Dehalococcoides mccartyi CG5: one gene and its partner. The main gene of each other region encodes a partner of the protein of the gene in region 2 in a complex. Links are inferred from orthologs where the notes say so. Each region holds a gene or a part of one and is shown on either strand. Other genes may lie near its edges.

Evidence for each region.
Region 1: the proteins of X794_RS04860 (region 2) and X794_RS05670 are in contact, whole or in part, in a crystal structure (PDB 5UE9), measured with the Lactococcus lactis proteins. The link is inferred for Dehalococcoides mccartyi CG5 from one-to-one orthologs. Residues at the interface, in WP_023189152.1 of Lactococcus lactis: Leu4, Gln5, Ala47, Ser48, Met49, Leu50, Leu51, Arg52, Arg53, Met95, Leu98, Arg223, Met224, Ala225, Cys226, Ile228, Gly229, Ala230, Cys231, Tyr232, Ala233, Val235, Glu236, His237, Asn243, His244, Ala245, Lys247, Glu250; in WP_025017116.1 of Lactococcus lactis: Gly25, Phe27, Phe29, Glu32, Tyr33, Lys35, Tyr36, Lys48, Phe56, Thr60, Pro61, Arg62, Val63, Ala64, Glu65, Thr66, Ala67, Ser68, Gly69, Met70, Ile74, Gln77, Pro223, Glu251, Phe274, Ala275, Pro277, Phe278.

What each region holds. Positions count from the first base shown.
Region 1 is NZ_CP006951.1:1,063,517-1,066,659, reverse strand. What follows is about bases 1-2,819. They hold X794_RS05670 (dihydroorotate dehydrogenase), read left to right. Parts: upstream 1-832; coding sequence 833-1,807; downstream 1,808-2,819. Other genes in these bases: ybeY (rRNA maturation RNase YbeY), read right to left, coding at 2,378-2,819; X794_RS05665 (flavodoxin family protein), read right to left, coding at 1,809-2,381; X794_RS05675 (TraR/DksA family transcriptional regulator), read right to left, coding at 166-537; lspA (signal peptidase II), read right to left, coding at 1-139. Also shown: more of ybeY, read right to left, coding at 2,820-2,860; X794_RS07385 (hypothetical protein), read left to right, coding at 2,998-3,143.
Region 2 is NZ_CP006951.1:920,940-924,158, reverse strand. The notes cover bases 319-3,213. They hold X794_RS04860 (dihydroorotate dehydrogenase electron transfer subunit), read right to left. Parts: upstream 2,212-3,213; coding sequence 1,426-2,211; downstream 319-1,425. Other genes in these bases: carB (carbamoyl-phosphate synthase large subunit), read right to left, coding at 2,221-3,213; folE (GTP cyclohydrolase I FolE), read left to right, coding at 775-1,344; thrC (threonine synthase), read left to right, coding at 319-740. Outside these bases: more of thrC, read left to right, coding at 1-318; more of carB, read right to left, coding at 3,214-3,219.

The DNA of each region.
Region 1 (3,143 bases), 140 kb from region 2 along the record:
GTACGTGGACAATCTGAAAAAAACCGCTTTCCGGTATGGATGTGCCTGTGGCAAGGTTAGCGGTGATAATAAATTTGCTTAACTGGTCAGCCAAAATGCCGCAAGCGGTGCTGACAAAAAATACTAATCCCCTGGTCATTAACCCCCAACCCTTTTAAACCTGATTTAGTAAGACTTAGCTGATTTGGACTTGCACTGCATACACAGTCTGGCCTGTGGCAAAGCCTCAAGTCTGGCAGGGTCTATCGGCTCTTTGCACATTTCGCACAAGCCGTAAATACCCCGGGTATATTTATCCAGGGCATACTCAGTTTCGGCAATCTGGTCAAGCAGTTTCTTTTCCATAGCCAGCCCATTTTCAAGGTCGGCTGTTTCGGTTGCCTCTTCTTCACGTTTGCCAAAAGGGCTTCCTTCACGCCGGTCTTCGGATACACGTAAAGCACGCATTTGTTCAATCTGGTCAGTCAGCCTTTTAAGGTCAGCCTCCAGGCGTGAACGATATATCGGGCTTAATCCACTATTTTTCTTTGCCACCATCGGGTCCTCCTGGTTGCTATGATAACTTCGGGTATGCTTCGGTAATGTGCCGGTTTGCCGAAAATTCCGAATGAGAAACTTAAATCCGGTTTTTAACTTAGCATTCGGGAAGAAGCCCGCCTGAAATCTGCCCGGCCTCTCCGCTATGCGTAAAAAACAAACTACCCAAGCGGGATTTTTTATATCCCCTAATAACAACAAAGCCAAAACAGGAGGTGTTTCGCTTCATGGTTTCAGTGTAGTCTATAAAACCCAAATAAGCAAGATAAAATATTAGTGCATAGCTTTGAAGGAGATGTTGTGTTCTGCCGTCTCCAAGCCTTATAATCTTGGGCGTATGGCTGAACTTAATTTAAATGTAGACATCGCCCCTTACAATCCCCGCCAGCTCAGGCTTTCAAACCCTGTTATGGCGGCTTCCGGAACTTTCGGCTATGGTGACGAATACCCCCACCTGTTTGACCGCAACCGTCTGGGTGCCATTGTCTGCAAGGCTACCACCCTGAAACCGCGGGAGGGAAACCCCCAGCCGCGCATAGCCGAAACCCCTAACGGCATGCTGAATTCTATAGGACTGCAAAATATGGGGGTAGAGGCGGTTATCCGTGACAAAGCACCCCAGTGGTATACCTGGGATGTGCCTGTGATAGTAAACATTGCCGCCGAGAGTATAGAAGACTATGCCGAACTTGCCCGCCGTTTGGACAAAGTGCCCGGGGTAAGCGGTATAGAGGTAAATATCAGCTGTCCCAATGTAAAGTGCGGCTGTATAGAGTTTGGCTCTTCTCCCGAATCTGCCGCCAGAGTGACTGACGTAGTCAGGAATGCTACTACCCTGCCTCTTATCGTAAAACTTACCCCCAATACCAGCAGCATTACCGAACTGGCTAAGGCGGTGGCAGATGCCGGGGCAGATGCGATTTCACTTATAAACACCCTTCGGGGTATGCGCATAGATATCAAAAAACGGCGTCCCGTGTTGGGTAACCATACCGGAGGGCTCTCAGGCCCGGCTATAAAACCGGTGGCTATCAGCATGGTATATCAGGTAGCGGGTGCGGTAAACGTACCGGTTATCGGGGGGGGAGGCATTATGAATGCTGAAGATGCTCTGGAGTTCCTGATGGCCGGGGCAACTGCAATTCAGATAGGCACTGCCAATTTGGTCAACCCGCGCGCCCCCATGGATATACTTGAAGGGCTGGAAGCCTATGCCAAAGCTGAGGGGTTAAAGAGCATAAGGGAAATAGTAGGGGTAGCCAGAGGCTAGTTTATTTATCTGCCAGCATCTGACCCAGTTCATAAGCCTTCTTGAGGGTATCGGACTGGGACTGGATAGCACCCAGATTGTCCACTCCGCTTACCAGCAGTTCGTATGAATATTTTATATTCAGTACTGCAAAGAAAGACCTCATGGTAGCTCTGGCACCTTCAAAAACCTCACCGTTTTTCATGCCGCCGGTTGCCATAAACATACCCTTGCGTTCACGCTCATCACCCAAGGGGGAGGCTTTCAGTTTGTACTTGCGTGCCCAGAGTGACTGGCAGCGGTCTATCATAACCTTAAGTTGTGAGCTGACACCCATAAAGTGGATAGGGCTGGAAACTATTATGCGGTCAGCCTTTTCCATCTGGCTTATTACTTCGTCCATATCATCGCGGTAACGGCACTCACCGGTATAAAAACAGTCATCACAGGCAGGGCAGTGACCTATAGTCAGGTCTGACAGGTAAATAATATGGGTTTCCGCCCCTTTGTCTTTGGCACCCTTTATAGCTTCGTGCAGCAGGGTGTCGCTGTTGCCTCCCAAACGGGGACTGCCTGATAAACCCAGTACTCTCATTTCAGTATCTCCCGTATATGTTTCATGGCTATATCCTGATGGGATTTCATAACTGCTTCGGCGGCGGTTTCATGGTGGTCATACCCCAGCAGGTGGAGTACCCCGTGAATCAGCAAAAAGGCTAGTTCATGGTTGACGCTGTGGCCGGCAGCACCAGCCTGAAGCTCCGCCTGCGGATAAGAGATTATCACTTCTCCCAAATGGGTGGCTTCATCAGGAGGGGTGGGAAAATCATCCGGTGCGGTCAGGTTTTCGGGGTTTTCCTCCAGCATATAAAACGAAAGCACATCTGTAGGTTCATCAAGCTGGCGGTATTTACAGTTGAGTTCTTTTATTTCTTCCTGCCCGGTAATAACAATACCCAGTTCCGAACTTGGGTCTGCGGCCTGGGCTTTAAGGGTTTCAGAGGCTATTTTTTTTAGAAATTGGGCGGATACCAGTTTTTTAAAAGGCGGTTTAACTATTATATTTATTTCCATATGTCTAAATAATATCACAGCCCCAAAAGGGGCACAATCGGGGTTTAAAGGAGAGCTTGTTTTAAAGCGGCTTTTGTTGAAAGCGAATACATGCTATAATGCTGGTTCAGTTTGTATAAAATTACGGAGTAAATATAATGGCTTGTAAAACCGAGAAGATTGAAAATACCAAAACCGCTCAGGAACTGCCTGACCTGAAGACTTTTATGACCGGCGTAAACAAAAAAGACAAGGTCAGCGGTCTGAAGATCCACTTTGCTTTCTGCAACCGTAAACGCCACGG
Region 2 (3,219 bases):
TAATAATCATACCGTCCGGCAAAATAGCCCTTGGCAAACTGGCTCAGGCTATTGTTTATGGGGCAAAAATCATCCAGATAAAAGGCAACTTTGACCAAGCCCTGCAGATAGTCTTCAAACTTACTGAAAAGCACAAGGTGGCTCTGGTTAACTCGGTTAATCCATACCGTATAGAAGGCCAGAAAACCGCCGCTTTTGAGATTGTAGACGCTTTGGGCAAAGCACCTGACTATCTCTTTATACCGGTGGGCAACGCCGGCAATATTACTGCCTACTGGAAGGGTTTTAAAGAATACCACCAGTTGGGCAAAGCAGCTTCACTTCCCAAAATGATGGGCTTTCAGGCTGAAGGGGCTGCTCCCATTGTACGCGGTCACGCCATTGCCGAGCCTGAAACACTGGCCACTGCTATCCGCATCGGCAACCCTGCTTCTTGGAAAAAGGCCGAAGAAGCCAGAGATGAATCAGTCGGGCTGATAGATATGGTTTCAGATGCTGAAATAATGGCCGCTTATCATAAAATGGCTTCTGCCGGTATTTTTGGCGAACCTGCTTCCGCCGCACCCTTGGCCGGGCTGATAAAACGGATAAAGGGCGGTCAGGATTTTTCCGCAAGCCAGATAGTCTGTGTAGTTACCGGAAACGGCCTGAAGGACAGTGATATTGCTATAAAAGGGGCGGGAGGTTTTTCCGAAACCGAAGCCAGCCTTGGGGCAGTGGAAAAAGTACTGGGCTGGTAGGCTGTCGGCTCAATAATTCTGGAGAATTGGTAAAATGTTTGATGAACAGGCAATAAAACAGTCGGTACAAAATATTCTGGTAGCTATTGGCGAAGACCCGGATAGGGAGGGGCTCAAAGAAACTCCCAGACGGGTAGCCCAGATGTATACTGAGCTGTTTTCAGGTATGAACCAAGACCCGGCAGAAGTTTTGCGGGTTGGATACGAACTTGGCCACCGCGAGATGGTTATTGTAAAAGATATACCTTTTTACTCTATGTGCGAGCATCACCTTCTGCCCTTTTCGGGGGTAGTCCATATAGGTTATATCCCCAACATTGACGGGCGGGTAGTAGGAATAAGCAAGCTTGCCAGAGTGGTTGAAATTTATGCCAAACGCCCCCAGATACAGGAACGCATGGCCACCCAGATTGCGGACGCTATTATGGACGGGCTTAAATGTGACGGAGTGGCCGTAGTGATAGAGGCCGAACACATGTGCATGGTGATGCGGGGCATCAAAAAGCCCGGCAGCCGGGTGATAACCTCGGCACTTCGCGGTAGTTTCCATAAGTCACCCGCTGCCAGAGCAGAGTTTCTTTCGCTTATCCAGCACAAGGGCTAATTAAAAGTTTAAAATATATGTGAAATGATAAAAGGGGCTTTAAAGCCCCTTTTCGGTTGTACATTTACTGGAAGAGCAGTTTTATATCTTGACTTCGTCCCAATAGATATCCTGTATATCAAATACCGGCCCGTCGTGACAGACAGTTTTCATACCTTTGGTGGTTTTTACAGCACAGCCGTAGCAGATACCCAGACCGCAGGCCATACGTACTTCCAGTGAAACCTGCACGTCTTTTTGGGTAAGTCCGCTTTCCTTGGAAAGGGCTTTCAGCATGGGCATAGGTCCGCAGGCTATTATCTGGTCTGCATCCGCCAGAAACTCCGCCAGATGGCGGGTGATAAGCCCTTTTCTGCCCATAGCCCCGTTTTCAGTGGTAATATGGCAACTGGCTTCTTCCGGAAGCAGGTGGGCGGGGCAAACCTGAAGCTCGGTTTTGGCCCCCTGTATCAGGCTGACCCGTTTGCCCTGCTTCAAGGCTTCGTCTGCCAGAAAACGGAGAGGGGCTATACCCAGTCCTCCTCCCAGCAGAAGCAGGTGTCGGCTTTGTTCGCTTATCCTGAACCCGTTGCCCAAAGGCCCCAGTACCGAAAGGCTGTCTCCGGTTTGGAGTTTGCTGAGCCAGTTTGTGCCGCTGCCTACCACTGCATACATCAGGGCGATAAGCCCTGTTTCCCTGAGGCACTGGTAGATGGAAATAGGCCGCCTGAGCAGGTTTTCACCGCCGCAGGATAGCATTACAAACTGCCCCGGGCTGGCAACGGCGGCTATTTCGGGTGCTTCAAGCCACATCAGGCAGATGCCGGGCATGACCTCTTCATTTTCAATTACACCGGCTGAAAGCTGGTTTAGCTGGGTAGTCGTCACTATATTTTCCTAACTGCCGCTTTTGCCCTGGCGGTATTCATTTAAGGGCAAGACTGTTATCTGGCGGTTGCCGTTTGCCAGAGCTTCCACAGCGGCTTTGGCGGTATCCATAGAGGTAAAGCAAGGCACTTTGCGTTCGGCGGCTGCCCGGCGGATATAAAAACCGTCCCGCAGGGGTACTCTGCCACCGGTCATGGTATTTATCACTCCGCAGACTGTGCCGTTACGGATAATATCCACAATATTGGGGTGACCCTCGTCCAGTTTCTTGCTTATCTGCTTAACTGTTATACCGGCGGCGGTTATCATGGCGGCAGTGCCTTCGGTAGCATAGAAATTATATCCCAGCCCATGCAGGGTACGGATAAGGGGCAGGGCTTCGGCCTTGTCACGGTCAGCTATGCTGAATAGGAGAGTGCCTGTTTCGGGCAGCATTATAGATGCCGCCTGCAAGGTTTTTACCAGAGCTTTATTGAAGGTGTGGTCTACTCCCATTACTTCGCCGGTGGATTTCATTTCCGGCCCAAGGTATGTATCCACCCCCACCAGCTTTGCCATGGAGAAGACAGGGGCTTTTATGGCTACCAAATCCGTATTAGGCATAATACCGTTTTGATAGCCCTGTTCGTTTATAGTTTTACCCAGCATAACATTTACAGCTATGTCCACCATGGGTACACCAGTTACTTTTGAGAGGAAAGGGACAGTTCGTGAGCCTCTGGGATTTACCTCCAGTACATATACTATATTATCTCCCCCTTCGGGGTCTTTGGAGACTACAAACTGGATATTCATAAGCCCGCGTACGTTCAGGGCTTTGCCGATGCGAATAGTATAGTCTGTAATGGTCGCCAAATCATGTTCATTCAGGTTTTGGGTGGGGTAAACTGCCATGGAGTCTCCGCTATGGACGCCTGCCCGTTCAATATGCTCCATAACGCCGGGGATAAACACGGTTTCCCCGTCTGCAATGGCGTCTACTTCCACTTCCTTGCCCACCAGATATTT